2 regions of the Streptomyces sp. NPDC045956 genome follow, and region 2 is predicted to be linked to the other one. Evidence: riboswitches for the same ligand, from Rfam matches in the RefSeq annotation. Region 2 holds a riboswitch; the other holds the start of a gene.

The links. Region 2 has a riboswitch for cobalamin ahead of AC07FV_RS09125 (energy-coupling factor ABC transporter permease). Riboswitches for the same ligand answer to the same signal wherever they lie in the genome.
Region 1: it holds a riboswitch for cobalamin, as region 2 does, so the genes downstream of both, AC07FV_RS10600 (ABC transporter substrate-binding protein) here and AC07FV_RS09125 (energy-coupling factor ABC transporter permease) in region 2, are expected to answer to the same signal.

The regions. Positions count from the first base shown of each region.
Region 1 covers NZ_JBWKKZ010000003.1:354,351-362,026, forward strand. Annotated here, with positions in the region: gene AC07FV_RS10590 (ABC transporter ATP-binding protein) at 1-713, opposite strand, end outside; gene AC07FV_RS10595 (FecCD family ABC transporter permease) at 710-1,825, opposite strand; gene AC07FV_RS10600 (ABC transporter substrate-binding protein) at 1,822-2,847, opposite strand; cobalamin riboswitch at 2,876-3,053, opposite strand; gene AC07FV_RS10605 (class I SAM-dependent methyltransferase) at 3,110-3,859, opposite strand; gene AC07FV_RS10610 (MFS transporter) at 3,828-5,096, opposite strand; gene AC07FV_RS10615 (ATP-grasp domain-containing protein) at 5,089-6,339, opposite strand; gene AC07FV_RS10620 (cysteine synthase family protein) at 6,336-7,358, opposite strand; gene AC07FV_RS10625 (GHMP family kinase ATP-binding protein) at 7,355-7,676, opposite strand, start outside.
Region 2 covers NZ_JBWKKZ010000003.1:10,564-18,239, reverse strand. Annotated here, with positions in the region: gene AC07FV_RS09135 (chloride channel protein) at 223-1,578, shown strand; gene AC07FV_RS09130 (potassium channel family protein) at 1,680-2,168, shown strand; cobalamin riboswitch at 2,261-2,444, shown strand; gene AC07FV_RS09125 (energy-coupling factor ABC transporter permease) at 2,475-3,206, shown strand; gene AC07FV_RS09120 (energy-coupling factor ABC transporter substrate-binding protein) at 3,203-3,544, shown strand; gene cbiQ (cobalt ECF transporter T component CbiQ) at 3,545-4,294, shown strand; gene AC07FV_RS09110 (ATP-binding cassette domain-containing protein) at 4,291-5,148, shown strand; gene AC07FV_RS09105 (MFS transporter) at 5,170-6,786, opposite strand; gene AC07FV_RS09100 (TetR/AcrR family transcriptional regulator) at 7,105-7,676, opposite strand, start outside.

The DNA of each region.
Region 1 (7,676 bases), 340 kb from region 2:
TCCACCCCGTAGACCTCGGCCAGGAGCCGCGGGGTGAGGATCTCGGCGGGCGGGCCCGAGGCGGTGACCGCACCGTCGTTCAGCACGTAGAGGCGGTCGCAGTAGTAGGCGGCCAGGTTGAGGTCGTGCAGGGCGAGCAGCACGGTGGCGGGCAGCCGGCGCAGGATGCCGAGCACGGACAACTGGTGCCGGATGTCGAGGTGGTTGGTCGGTTCGTCGAGGACCAGCAGCGTGGGCTGCTGGGCCAGGGCGCGCGCGATGAGGACGCGTTGGCGCTCGCCGCCGGAGAGCCGGTCGAAGGGGCGGTCCGCCAGATGGACGGCGTCCACGGCGAGCAGCGCGGAGTCGACGAGTGCGGCGTCCTCGGGGGTGTCGCCGGCCAGGAGCCGCTTGTGCGGGGTGCGGCCCATGGCGACGACCTCCCGGACGGCGAGGTCGAAGTCGGCGGCCGAGTCCTGGACCACCGCCGCCACCGTGCGGGCCAGGCGCCGCACCGGCAGCGACCAGGCGTCGCCCCCGTCGACCCGGACCTGACCGGCGTCGGGGCGCAGGACGCGGTAGACGGCGCGCAGGAGACTGGACTTCCCGCTGCCGTTGGGGCCGACCAGCCCGACGGTCTCGCCCGGGCGGGCCGTCAGGGAGACGTCGCGCACCAGGTGGCGGGCTCCCGCGGTGAGCGTGACGCCGTCCACGCTCAGGTCGGTCGCCGTCATGCCACTCCTCGGTCGGTGCCGCGCCGGGCGTCCCGGCGCATCAGCCACAGGAAGAACGGCCCGCCGCACAGGGCCGTGAGCACGCCGACGGGTATCTCCGCCGGCGCGGCGACCGTCCGTGCGGCGATGTCGGCCCAGACCAGGAAGACCGCCCCGCCCAGGGCCGCCGTGGGCAGCACCCGGCGGTGGTCGCCGCCGACGAAGAGCCGCACGATGTGGGGCATCATCAGCCCGACGAAGCCGATCGGCCCGGCCGCCGCGACCAGTACGCCCGTGACCAGGGAGAGCACGACGAACAGCCGGGCGCGGAAGCGGGCCACGTCCAGCCCCATCGTGGTGGCCGCCTCCTCGCCGGCCAGCAGCAGGTTCAGGTTGCGGGCCTGCACCATGAGGGCGCCGACACCGAGCAGCAGGGCCGTGCTCGGCAGCCACAGGGTGCCCCACTCGACGCCCCCCAGCCCGCCGAGGGTCCAGGCGAGGACCGCGCGGGCCTCGTTGCCCCGGTCGGTGGTGAGCAGCAGCAGATCGAGGACCGCGGTGAGCACCGCCGCGATCGCCACCCCGGACAGCACCAGCCGCGCCGAGGTGATGCGTCCCCCGGTGCGGGCGGTGGCGTAGACGAGGACGAGCGCGCCCAGGGCGCCGGCGAAGGCGGCGACCGACAGGGAGAGCGGACCGAAGAAGGTGACGCCGAACACGATCACGGAGACCGCGCCGAGGGACGCCCCGGAGGAGACACCCAGCAGGTACGGCTCGGCGAGCGGGTTGCGCACCAGGGCCTGCAGGGCGGTGCCGATCACCGCCAGGCCGGCGCCGGTGACCGCACCGAGCAGCACCCGCGGCGCCCGGACGTCCACCACGATGGTCTCCCGGGCCCGCGACCAGTCCGGATCCTGCCAGTCGGCTCCCAGGGCGTGCGTCACGATGCCCCACACCTGTCCGGGCGGCACCTGGACGGAACCGATCGCGAGGCCCGCCGTGGCGGAGACCAGTAGCAGGACGGTGAGGACGAGCAGGGTGACGGCCAGCCGCGTACCGCCCCCTCCCGGCTCCTCGGTGCCGCGCCGACGGACCGTCCGTCCGGTGGACGTGCCGGTTGCGGCCTGCGTCATCGGAAGCTCTTGGGATGCAGCCCGCGGGCCAGGTCCCCGACCGCGTAGGCCGAGCGGATGCCGACCAGGGTGGCGGTCAGCGGCAGGACGACGAACCGCTTGTTCCTGACGGCGGGCACGTCGGCGAGCGCGGGCCGGGAGAGCAGGTACTTCTTCTTCTCCTCGACGCTGCCGGCGCCGGCGTAGTCGTAGATGGCGATGGCTTCCGGCCTGCGCTCGACGACCTGCTCCCAGGAGACGTCGCCGAAGACGTCGTCGAGGTCGGCGAAGACGTTCTCGCCGCCGGCCAGCCGGATCAGCTCGGTGCCGAGGCTCTTGCCGCCCGCGGTGAAGGCGCTCTTGTCACCGCTGTCGTAGACGAAGACGGGCACCCGGGGCTCGCCCCGTACGCCGGTGGCGGCCTTGCCGACGCGGCCCTCCAGGTCCGCGACCAGCGCGTCGGCCCGGTCCTGGACGCCGAAGATCCTGCCGACGGTGCGGATCTCGTCGTAGGTGTCCTTCATCGTCACCCGCTTCTCGCCGCAGTACTCGCGGTTGAGGTAGGTGTCGATGCCCGCGTCGGCGAACGCCTTGCGAGAACGGCCCTCCTTCTCGTCGAAGGCGCTGCCGTAGCCGCCGTAGACGAAGTCGGGCTCGGCGTCCAGGACCTTCTCGAACGACGGCTCCCGCTCCGCCAGTTCGGGAATCGCCTCGTAGTCCTCCTTCAGCTCCGGCAGGACGGCGGAGTCGGGGAAGGCCGTGCCGACCATGCGGTCCTTCAGACCGAGCGCGAGCATGAGTTCCGCCGGGTGCTGGTGGACGGTGACCACCCGCGACGGCGGCCTGTCGTACGTCGTCCGCACGCCGCAGTTGTCGACGGTGACCGGGAAACCCGCGGGCACGGCGGCGGTGGCCTCGGCGTCGCCGCCGCCCTCGTCGGACGCACCGCAGCCGGTGGTGAGCAGCAGCGACGACAGTGCCACGGCGACGGCCGTGGCACGAAGGAACCCGCGTGTGCGGGCAGGGGTGAACAGCTGGGACACGTGAAGCCTCCTGGAGTCCGCGCTCCTCGGATCGGGCCCGCGACGGACCAGTGTCCTGACTCCCGGATCGACGTTCCCCCCGCCTTCCCGCGCGGTGCGCAGTGGCGTGTCGGAGGGGCGCTCCCCGGTCACAGTGGCGGGACCGTGCCGGATTCGCACCGGCTTCCTGTCTCCCGTCGCGGCGATGACCAGGTGATCCTACGTTTCGCCCGGCCGACGGCGAAAGGGCGTGCGGTTCCCGGCCGCACGCCCTGCCCCTGCCTCACCCTTCGCGGACGGCCCTCAGGACGAGCCGTTCGGCGTCCTCGTCGTAGGGGCGGCCGTCGAACCCGCCGAAGACCTCCACGCGGCCGAACCCCGCCTCCTCGGCCATCCGCCGCAACTCCACGGCGCTGTACACGAACCACGTCAGGGTGGCCCGGGTCACCCGGTCGCCCCGGACCAGCACCCACTCGCTGCGCAGCCGCGCCCACTCGTCCAGCACGGTGTCGGTCTGCACCATCAGGTCGTCGCCCCGCCGCACCACCTTGGGCGGGGTGACCCTGCGGGCCAGGAGTTCCTTCCCCGCGAGGTCGAGGACGAGCGCCCCGCCGGGCGCCAGGCAGGTGTACATGGTGCGCAGCACGCGCGCGTTGTCGGCGGGGTCCTCGAAGTACCCGAAGGAGGTGAACATGTTGAGGACGACGTCGAAGCCGCCCGGCGCCTCGTAGTCGCGTGCGTCGGCCCGCACGTACGTCACGTCGGCACCGGCGTCCGCGGAGCGTTTGCGGGCCCGGTCCAGCATGGCCGGGCTCAGGTCGACTCCGGTCACGCGGTGCCCGCGGCGGGCGAGGGGCACGGTGAAGACACCCGGCCCGCAGCACAGGTCCAGCACGCGTGCTCCGTCGGGGAGGGCGAGCAGGGGAGAGGTGTCGAGCAGCTCCTCGGCCTGCGCGTAGCGCTGCTCGGAGAAGAGGAAGTCGTGGAACTCGGTCCAGAAGTCATCGTCCTGGAATCCGCCCGTCCGTGTCATCGCGGGTCAGTGCTCCTTCGTGGTCGCCGTCGGGGGCAGGGGGCCGCGCCGGGCGACGGCGCAGCGTGAGCAGCAGAGGGGGCAGCAGCAGGCACTGGGCGGCCGCGAGCAGCCAGAACCAGCCGGTGTGCCCGGCCCGTTCGCCGAGGCCGTACAGCTGCCCGCCCAGCGCGCCGCTCGCGCAGGCGCCCAGGCCCGCGGCCAGCCGCTGCTGCCCGAAGACGACGGCGTCGGAGCGGGGGCTGCGGCGCAGCGCCTCCAGGTCGTTCTTGAGGAACAGCACGATGTCGCCCAGGGTGATCAGCGCGCCGCCCGCCAGCAGGGCCGCCCGGGTACCGGCCGCCAGCACGGCCAGGCCCGCCGCCAGACCCGTGAAGCCGACCGCGAGGGCGAGGGCGTACGGCATGCGCCGGATCAGACCCGACGCGAGCGGCTGCACGACGATGACCAGAGCGAAACAGAGCAGCAGCACCACGCTGTAGAACGCGCCGGAGGCGCGCTCGACGGCGTACACCGCCAGGAAGTGCTGGAAGTGGAAGTAGAGGTAGAAGGCCAGCGCGTTGGCGGCGAACGGCAGCGGTGCGAGGCCCGTCAGGAGACCCGTGGCGGCCTTTTCGCCCGGCCCGGTGGTCCGTGCCCCGCCCGTTCCGGGCAGCCGCGCGTGTCCCACGGTGACCGCCAGGAACAGCGCCGTGACGGCCGCGAAGAGCCAGCCGGGCGAGGACAGGACGAACGGTCCGGCGATGAGCGGGCCGACGGCCATCCCGGCGTTGAGTGCCGCGTTGCCCGCCGAGAGGAAGGCCGGACGGCGCTCGTCGTCGACGCCGTGCACCAGGTAGGCCTTGTTGGCGGGCAGGTACAGCGCGGCACCGCAGCACGTCAGGACCAGCGCCCAGACCGCCAGCGGCGGCCAGCGCAGGGCCAGCAGGAACCCGGCGAAACCGGCGGTGCGTACGACGAGGGCCCACAGCATCGTGCGGCGCAGCCCGATACGGTCCGCGAGGGCGCCGCCGACGATGCCGCCGGAGAACTGCACGAGTGAGGCCGCCGCCAGGACGACGCCGACCGTGCCGAGCCCCATCCCCAGCCGTTCGTGCAGGAACACCGACATGAACGGCAGGACCATGAAGCTGCCGAGCGGAATGAGGAACGAGCTGAGCAGCAGGAACCGCAGGGGGCCGGTGAGCGGGAACAGCGTGGCCCGCGGTCCCGGTCCCCGGGTGGTGCGCTCACCCACCGGGCGCCGCCCGGCCGGCCCCGGGGAACGGATCGGTGAGCACCCGCAGGGTGCCCGCGGCGGCCACCGCGCGGTGGGTGGCGAGTTCGGCGGTCTCGGCCTCGGCGTAGACGATGCCCGCGTAGCCGCGGCTGTCGCCCAGGTGCTCGACGGGGTCACCGACCCGCTTGACCGGGTACCAGGCGGGTGTTCCCGGCATGCCGGCGAGCCGGTCGAGTCCGGCGACGCCCGTGAAGACGCCGGGTGCGGCCGGATAGCCGAGGACGAAGGCGACGGCCGGACCGCCGGGCAGGTCCGCGTCCATGAGGCGCGGGCGGTGGCCGAGCGCGGCCTCGATCATCGCCTCGTACACGTTGACGCCGAGCGCCCGGCACATGCCCTCCCCGACCAGCGCGCCCCCGATGCGCGGGTTGACCTCCACCACCTCCGGGCCGTCGGTGGTCAGCACGAACTCCACGTGCGCGAACCGGTCGGTGTAGCCGATGGCGGCCAGCACCCGGTCGAGCCAACCCTCCAGCGATGTCCGCAGCGGGCCCGGGAAGGCGACGGGGAAGGCGGTGATCTCCTCCCTGAAGTGCGGCTCCGGTGACATGAGCCGACTGGAGACGCCCAGCAGCCGGGTGCGGCCGTCCCAGGTGAGCGTCTCGGCGCTGTACACCGGTCCGCTGAAGTACGGCTCGGCGAACAACCGCCCCTTCAGCTCCCGACCGGACGCCTGCGCCAGCACCGCGTCCAGCTCGCCCTCGTCGCGGACCAGCCACACGTTCTGGCTCCCGGTGCCCGCCGTGTCCTTGAGGACGAGCGGCAGGCCCACCTCCTTGAGCAGCGGTCCGCGGGCCTCGCGGTCCGCCTCGGCGCTCTCGTAGGCCCTCGCGCGGGTGAGACCCGCGCCGTACAGCCGGTCGCGTACGGCGGCCTTGTCCCGGGTCAGCCGCAGGACGGCCGGATCGAGACCGGGCAGGCCGAGGCGTTCGGCGAGGGCCGCGCCGGCCAGGGTCCAGGTGTCGGTGGAGCTGATCAGGCCGCGCAGCCCCGGCTCGCGCCCGAGGAGACCCGCGACCCCGTCGACGTCGAAGGTGTCGGTCACGACGACGTCGAGGGCGTCGGCGGGCAGCCGGTCCAGTTCGTGGGCGTAGTAGGCGGGGTCCCGGGTGAGGAGCAGCAGCCGCTCGCCGAGCAGGTCGGCGGCGCGGACCAGGTGGCCGAGGCCGAAGGTCAGCGACTCCAGGCAGGCCACGGTCATACGGCGCTCTCCGTCCGGCCGGCGGGGCAGGGGGTGCGCTGCCACGCCATCCTCGACCAGGGCATGGTCATCTCCTGCGGGGCGCGGACCTCGACGGGTTTCAGCGCGGCCGGGTCCAGCGCTTCGGCGTGCCGGGTGAACACGCGCTCCACGTAGCGGTGTCCGGTGTCGGCCCCGATCACCAGGTGCACGCGGTCGGGGTGGCGGCGGGCCTCGTACGTCGCCGTCAGGTACCCGGCCCCGGTGGACAGCCCGGCGAACACCGCGTGTTCGCGCAGCAGGGCGACGGCGCCCGACATGGCGTGGGTGAAGTCCAGCCAGTGCACGGTGTCGTAGAGGTGGTGGCGGACGTTGTCGAAGACGATCGACGAACCGATGCCGGCGATGATCGCCTCCGGGTCGTGATGGTCCTCGCTGCCGAAGGTGACGCTGCCGAAGGGCTGGACCCCGGCCAGGCGCACGGAGGGGTCCGCGGCGCGCAGGCGCTCCACGATGCCGCCGGTCGAGGCTCCGGAGCCCACCCCGCCGACGACGGTCAGCGGCGCGCCCGGGAAGTCCGCCGCGATCCGGTCGGCGACCTCCTGGTAGCCCAGGTAGTGGACGTCGTCGTGGTACTGGCGCATCCAGTGGTGTCCGGGCCGCTCGGCGAGTATCTCGCGCACCCGCCGCACCCGCAGTTCCTGGTCGAGCTTGAGGTTCCGCGACGGTCTGACCTGCTCCACGGCGGCGCCCAGTATCTCCAGTTGGGCGAGGGTGGTGGCGTCGACGGTGGTGGACGCGACGATGTGGCACCGCATGCCGTACCGGTGACAGGCCAGGGCGAGGGCGTAGGCGTAGATGCCGCTGGAGCTGTCGACCAGGGTCTGGCCCGGACGGACGGTGCCCCGCTCCAGCAGGTGGCGGACGGCGGCCAGCGCCGAGTAGATCTTCATCGACTCGAACCGCAGCAGGACCAGGCCGTCGGTGAGCCGGACGAGGTCGGGGACTTTCAGGGCGTCGGCGATGTGGGGGTGGATCACCCGTAGCCTCCTTGGGCGAAGGTGCACTGGTGGCCGAGCGAGCGGAAGAACGCGGACAGTTCGGACTTGACCTCGGCGCGGGGGCGCGAGGTGAAGAGATAGCCGGCCAGGCAGCCGGTGTGGGCGACGAAGACGCCGTCGGCGCCGAACCGCTCGCGCCGGGCCCGCAGGCTGGGGAAGGTCGCCTTGGGCAGCACCTCCTGGGACAGCGCGGCGCTGACCGTGGCGGCCCGGGCGACGGCGGCCGGGTCGCCCGAGTCGAAGCCCTTCACCAGATCGGTGAGGCACCGCTGGTACTCGTCGCCGCGGCGCCGGTAG
Region 2 (7,676 bases):
ACGACAGGTCACTCCGAGCCTGCGGCCACCCCCGCCGACCGGCCATGCGGGTACGCCGGACGGGTGAACCGGCACCGTCCGGCCCGCCCGCCGCCCGCTCCCTCGGGGGCGCCCCGTGCGCATGCGTCCCCGGCCCGCCTCGCGTTAACTGAGGCGCACGTGCGAACGCGTGCTCCGGACCCGTCGGACCAGGTGCCGGGGCGAGGTGGACGGAGGAGGACCGTGGCGACTGGACCCCCGCCGGCGAACGCGGTGCCGGGCCGGGCGGAACAGTCCCTGCGGCACACGTTGTTGAGCCCCGGCTATCTGCGGCTGCTGCTGCTGTGCGTCCTGCTGGGCGTGCCGATCGCGCTGGCCTGCTTCTTCTTCGTCGGGTTCCAGCACCAGGTGCAGCACTGGGTGTGGACGTCGCTGCCCCGGGCGGCCGGTTACGACGCCCCGCCCTGGTGGTGGCCACTGCCCGCGCTGCTGCTGGCCGGGCTGATCCTGGCGCCGATCGTCACCAGGATGCCGGGCGGCGGCGGGCATCTGCCGGTGAACGGGCTGGGCGGCGCTCCCGTCGGCCCCCGTGCGCTGCCCGGCGCGGTGCTGGCCGCGCTGGCCACGCTGCCGCTCGGTGTGGTGCTGGGGCCGGAGGCGCCGCTGATGGCCGTCGGCAGCGGGCTCGCGCTGCTGGCGGTCCGGCGGGCGGGCGCGGCCGGCGACCCGAAGGCGAGCGCGATCATCGCGACGGCCGGGTCCACCGCCGCGATCTCCACCATCCTCGGCGGTCCGGTGGCGGCGGCCGTCCTGCTGATCGAGGGGGCGGGGCTGGCGGGCGCCCAGCTCGTCGCCCTGCTGCTGCCGTGTCTGCTGGCCAGCGCGGCCGGCGCGCTGGTCTTCACCGGGTTCGGGCAGTGGACGGGCCTGGAGATCGGTGCCCTGAGCCTCCAGGACCTCCCGCCGGCCGTCGGCCCGGACGCGGGCGACTTCCTCTGGGGGGTCCCCACGGCGGCCCTGATCGCGGTGCTGGTCACGCTGGGCCGCGAACTGGGTCGCCGCACCGTCTCCTGGACGCGGCGGCACACGGCGGCGCGCACCGTCCTGTGCGCCGTGGCCGTGGGCGGCTGCCTGTGCGTGTACGCCCTGGTCACCGGCCGGTCCCCGGCGGAGGCGGCCCTGTCCGGTCAGGCGACCCTCGGCGTACTGGCCTCGGACCCGCACGCGTGGTCGGTGGGCGCGCTGGTCGCCCTGGTGGCGTGCAAGGGGCTGGCCTGGGGCATCGCGCTGGGCAGCCTGCGCGGGGGGCCGATCTTCCCGGCGGTGCTGCTGGGCGCTGCCACGGCCGTCGCGTGTTCCGGGCTGCCGGGCTTCGGGGCGACCCCGGCCCTCGCCCTGGGCATCTCGGCCGCCGCGGCGGCGGTGACGGGACTGCCGTTGGCCAGCGCGGTGCTGGCGGTGCTGCTGATGGGCAGGGACGCCCACGACCAGACGCCGCTGATCGTCATCGCCTCGGTCGTCGCCTTCGTCGTCGCCCAACTGGTGCGCCGGACCGACCCGGCGGCCGCCGACAGCCCGGCCGAGGGAACGGCACGGTGACGGAGGACCACCGGTCCGGCCGGCGGCGGCCCGGCAGCCCGCGGGGCGGCCCCGCGCGCTCCGGCCGTCTGCGGGCCCTCTGGCACACGGCACGCCCCTGGCTGACGCGGGCCGGTGTCACGGCGGCCGTGATCGTGGCCTACTTCGTCCTCCCGCTCGACCACCTTGGCCCGCGGCGCCCCGTGCTCAGCTGGGTGCTGTTCGCCCTCGCACTCGCCGTCGTGGCCGTGCTGCTGCTCCGGCAGATCCGCCACGTGTTCACCAACCGCCCGGACTCCCGGCCCGGTGCGGTCCTGTCCCTGCTGATCGTCCTGACCGTGCACATCTTCGCGGCCACCTACTACGCCCTCGCCAAGCACGAGGGCGAGTTCACCGGCCTCGACACCCGCGTCGACGCCCTGTACTTCACCGTCGTCACGCTGGCGACCGTCGGGTACGGCGACATCACCCCGAGCGGCCAGACGGCCCGTATCGTGACGGTCCTCCAGATCGTCTACAGCTTCGTGTTCCTGACCGCGGCGGCGACCGCGCTCACCCAGCGGCTGCGCGACATGGTGGTCCGGCGCACCGACCGGGACCGGCACGGCTGACGGCCGCGGGACGACGTCCACCGACGCCACCTGCGCGAACCCGCATACGTCCGCGGGCCGGAGGGGCGCTTGTCACCGCCCCTTCGGGAGCACTACTGTCGCCACGCCTTGGTGAACGGGAAATCCGGTGTGATGCCGGTGCGGCCCTCGCCACTGTGAATCGGGAAGTCCGGCTCCGGCCCTCACGGGCAGCCACTGGGTCCTCGGACCCGGGAAGGCGGAGCACGGGCGGTGTCACCCGTAAGCCAGGAGACCGGCCAAGGCGCGTCGTCCATCCACGAGGTGCTGGAGAGGGTCTGCTGAGCCATGCACATAGCCGAGGGTTTTCTGCCTCCGGCGCACGCGATCGCCTGGGGTGTCGCGTCCGCGCCGTTCGTCGTCCACGGAGTGCGGTCACTCACCCGTGAGGTCAGGGAGCATCCGGAGAGCACCTTGCTCCTCGGGGCCTCCGGAGCCTTCACGTTCGTGTTGTCGGCCCTGAAACTGCCGTCCGTCACCGGGAGTTGCTCGCACCCGACGGGCACCGGTCTGGGCGCCATCCTGTTCCGGCCGCCGATCATGGCGGTGCTGGGCACCATCACCCTGCTCTTCCAGGCGCTGCTGCTCGCGCACGGCGGGCTGACCACGCTCGGTGCCAACGTCTTCTCGATGGCGGTGGTGGGTCCCTGGGCCGGCTACGCCGTCCACCGGGTACTGCGCCGCTCCGGCGTGCCGCTGATGGTCACGGTGTTCTTCGGCGCCTTCGTCGCCGACCTGTCCACCTACTGCGTCACCAGCGTCCAGCTGGCGCTCGCCTTCCCCGACCCGGGCAGCGGCTTCCTGGGGGCCCTCGGCAAGTTCGGTTCCATCTTCGCCGTCACGCAGATCCCGCTGGCGGTGAGCGAGGGCCTGCTCACGGTCGTCGTCATGCGGCTGCTGGTGCAGTCCAGCAAGGGGGAACTGATCCGGTTGGGTGTGCTGTCGAGGCGCTCGGGCCCCGGCAAGGGGACCGGGAGCGCCGAGGGCGCGTCCGGCGAGCGGGAGGCGGTGGCCCGATGAGCCGCAACGCGAAGATCAACGCCCTGCTGCTCCTGGTCGTGGCCGCGCTCGCGGTGCTGCCGCTGGTGCTGGGGCTCGGCGATCACAAGGAGGAGCCGTTCGCGGGGGCCGACGCCGAGGCGGAGACGGCGATCACCGAGATCGAGCCGGACTACGAGCCGTGGTTCTCGCCGCTGTACGAGCCGCCGTCCGGGGAGATCGAGTCGGCGCTGTTCGCGTTGCAGGCCGCGCTCGGCGCGGGCGTCCTGGCCTACTACTTCGGTCTGCGCCGGGGCCGGCGGCAGGGTGCGGAGCGGGCGGTGGCGCCGGCCGGCCGGGACGCGTCCGAAGGGGACTGAGTGCTGCCGATCGACGCGGCGGCGCACAGCAGTGGGTGGCGCCGCCGCCATCCCGTGGACAAGGCCGTGCTCGGGCTCGGCCTGACCGTGCTCGCCGTCTCGCTGCCGCCCTGGCCGGGAGCGGCGCTGGTGCTGGTGACGGTGCTCGCGGTGCTGCTCGGCCCGGCGGGCGTGCCCGGGCGGCGGCTGTGGCGGGCGTACCGGGTGCCGTTGGGTTTCTGCGTGACGGGGGCGCTGCCCCTGCTCGTGCAGGTCGGGGGCCCGGGCGGGTTCCTGACGGCGGCGGACGGCGGGCCGGTGCGCGCCGGTGAGCTGTTGCTGCGGACCTCGGCGGCCTCCCTCGGCGTGCTGCTGTTCGCGTTCACCACGCCGATGTCCGACCTGCTGCCCCGCCTGGTGCGGGCCGGAGTACCGGCGCCGGTGGTGGACGTGGCGCTGGTGACGTACCGCATGAGCTTCCTGCTGCTGGACTCCGTGCGCCGGATCCGCGAGGCGCAGGCGGCGCGGCTGGGTCACACCAGCCGCGCCGCCGCGTGGCGCTCCCTCGGCGGGCTCGGCGCGACGGCCTTCGTGCGGGCCTTCGACCGGGCGGCGCGGCTCCAGTCGGGTCTCGCGGGTCGCGGCTACGACGGCACCCTGCGCGTCCTGGTGCCCGAGGCCCGCGTCTCGGTGCCCTTCACGGCGGCGAGCCTCGCCCTGCTGGCGACGCTGACCGCCCTCACCCTCGTACTGGAAGGGCCGCTGTCGTGAACGAGAGGGCCGAGGGGGCCGGGAGTGCCGCGCCGCCGCCGGTCGCCCTGCGGGGCGTGTCCTTCGCGTACGAGGAGGGCCCGGACGTGCTGAGCGGCCTGGACTTCGAGGTGCGCGAGGAACGGGCGCTGGCGCTGCTGGGCCGCAACGGCAGCGGCAAGACCACGCTGATGCGGCTGCTCAGCGGCGGACTCAGGCCGGACACCGGGACGTTGACGGTGGACGGCGAGCCGGTGGCGTACGACCGCAAGGGGTTGACCCGGTTGCGGACCACGGTGCAGCTGGTGGTGCAGGACCCGGACGACCAGTTGTTCGCGGCCTCGGTGGGGCAGGACGTGTCCTTCGGTCCGCTGAACCTGGGTCTGTCCGACGCGGAGGTCCGGTCGCGGGTCGGGGAGGCGCTGGCCGCGCTGGACATCGCGGCGCTGGCGGACCGGCCCACCCATCTGCTGTCGTACGGGCAGCGCAAGCGGACGGCGATCGCCGGGGCCGTGGCGATGCGCCCGCGGGTGCTGATCCTCGACGAGCCCACCGCGGGGCTCGACCCGGACGGCCAGGAGAGGCTGCTCGCCACTCTGGACGGGCTCCGCGCGGGCGGCACCACGGTGGTGATGGCCACCCACGACGTCGACCTCGCGCTGCGTCGGTCGGACGACGTGGCCCTGCTCACCCCGGACGGTGTGCACACGGGCCCGACGGCCCAGGCGCTGACCCGCGCGGACCTGCTGGGGCGGGCGGGGCTGCGGTTGCCGTGGGGGGTGGCGGTGGCGCGGGTGCTGCGGGCGCGGGGCCTGCTGACGGACTCGGCGGCCGGTCCGCGCACGCCGGAGGAGCTGGCCGCTCTGGCCGACTGACGCGGAACCGGCCGGGGCGGCTCACCGTGCCGAGTCGCTGAACTCCGCGTCCCGGTCCCGCGCCGGGCCGTCCTCCGGCAGCCGGCGGGCGGTGCGGCGGCGGCCGGGCAGGACGGCGAGGACGATGAGGGTGCCGGCGGCCATGATGATCCCGCCGACGAGGCTGGTCGAGGCGACCCCGTGGGCGAAGGACTGGTGCACGGCGTCGGCCAGGGCCTCGGCCTGCCGCGGTCCGGCCGAGGGGTTCGCCGCGAGCCGCTCGGCGACGGCCAGTCCGCCGCCCACGGAGTCCTGGGCGGTGTCCAGCGCGGTGGCCGGGAGCCGGCCGCCGGCCAGGTCGGCGAGTTCGTCCCGGTAGGCGGTGCCGAGCAGGGAGCCCAGCACGGCGATCCCCAGGGAGCCGCCGAGTTCCAGCGCGGTGTCGTTGGCCCCGCCGCCGACGCCCAGTTCGCTCTCCGGGAAGGAACCCATGATGGTGTCGGTGGCCGGCGACACGCTCAGCCCGATCGCGAGGCCCAGCAGCAGTATCGGAGCCAGGAAGTCGGCGTACGTCGAGTCCTTCTCGACGAGGACCAGCAGGAGGACGCCGACGGTGCCGAGCACCATGCCGGAGCCGACCATGGCCTTCACCCCCAGCCTCGGTGTCAGCCGGCCGGTGACGGCGGCGCCGACGAACACGGCGCCGGCCAGCGGCAGCAGCCGTACGCCGGTCTCCAGGGCGCCGAAGCCCAGCACGAACTGCAGGAACTGCGTGGCGTAGTAGATGGCGCCGTAGGTGCCGAAGAAGAAGAACAGCACCGCCAGCATCGAGCCGCTGAACGGGCGCAGCAGGAACCTGCGGACGTCCAGCATGGGGTGCGGGTGGCGCAGCTCCCAGGTCACGAAGGCGGCGAGGCCGACGACCGCGACGACGGCGGCGGTGACCGGGCCGGCCCCCCAGCCGAAGTGCGGGCCCTCGATGGTCGCGTAGACCAGGCTGCCGACGGAGACGATGGACAGCAGACCGCCGACGTAGTCGATCCGGCCCATGCCGGCCGCCTTGGACGGCGGTACGAGGATCAGCGCGCCGACCACGGCGGCGACCGCGACGGGGACGTTGACCAGGAAGGTCGAGCCCCAGGCGTGGTCCTCCAGGAGTCGGCCGGCGACCAGGGGGCCGACCGCGATGGCGAGGCCCGAGGTGGCGGTCCAGGCGGTGATGGCCCGGGCCCGCTCCCCCTTCGGGAAGACCGCGACCAGCAGGGACAGCGTGGCCGGCATGACGACGGCGGCACCGACGCCCATGATCGCCCGGGCCGCGATGACCAGCCCGGTCTCCTCCACCAGGCTGCCCATCACGGAACCGCCCGCGAAGATCACCAGGCCGGTGATCAGGGCGCCGCGGCGGCTGTACTTGTCGCCCACCGAGCCGAGGACCAGCATCAGCGCGGCGTACGGGACGGTGTAGCCGTCGATGACCCATTGCAGGTCGCTGCTGCTGAGGCCGAGGTCGGCCGTCATGTCCGGTGCGGCCACGATCAGCGACGTGTTGGCCATGACGACGATCAGCAGGCTCAGGCAGAGGACGACGAGGGCCCACCAGCGCCGCGCGTACGGCCCGGTCATCTTCTCGACGGGGGTGGGGGCTAGGAGGGGCATCGGGGCTCCCGGGGGCTGGGGCGAGTTAATTGCCCATCGATGTGCAGACTTATCGCAGCGTAGTTTGTTGCACATGGAGGTGCAAATAAGGAGTGGGCGCAGGCCGGGAGGGCGCGGCACGGGGGCCCGGCGGCCGGAGCGGGGGGGTGAGCGAGGCCGACGCGGCGGGCAGGCAGGGGGCGGCCGGAGGGGTGCGCAAGTCGACGTACCGGGTGCCGGGGCGGGCCGTCGGGGCGCGGGTGCCCGCGGCTGGGCGGGGGGGCGCGGAGGGGGTGAGTGGGGTGGTGGGGCGTGGTGGGGCGTGGTGCGGGCCGGGGGTTACTCGCCCGGGATCGGCTCCGCCGGAGTGAGGGCCTCGACGACGGTCCGGGCCCGCCGCTCCGGTACGCCGGCCGCGATGAGCTGGGCCAGGGCGACCCGGGTGCCGTCGTCCTCCAGCGCCCCCGTGTTCACCTGCTCCAGCAGTGCGACCGTCATCGCCTCCAGTCCGGCGCTCAGCACGGCGGGCGGCAGATGCGCGGGGAAGGCCCCGTCCCGCTGGCCGCGCTCCAGGATGGCGGTGACCTCGGCGCGGGCCGGTGCCAGGATCTCGGAGACCCGCTCCACGCCCAGGTCGTGCCGGGCCAGCGCCAGGAGCATCCGGTAGCGGTCGCCGACCGGCCACATCAGCAGCACGAAGTACGCGAGGGCACGCTCGGCCGGTTCCGCGGACCCGATGCGCTCCGCACCGGCGGCCATCGCGCTCCGCAGCACCTCGGAGGCCTCCTCGGCGAGGGCCTCCAGGAGGGCCGCGCGCCCAGGGAAGTGGCCGAAGAGGGTCCGCCGTACGACACCGGCGGCGCGGGCCAGTTCCTCCAGCGTGGTGTCCGGGTCGCGTCCGAGTTCGCGGC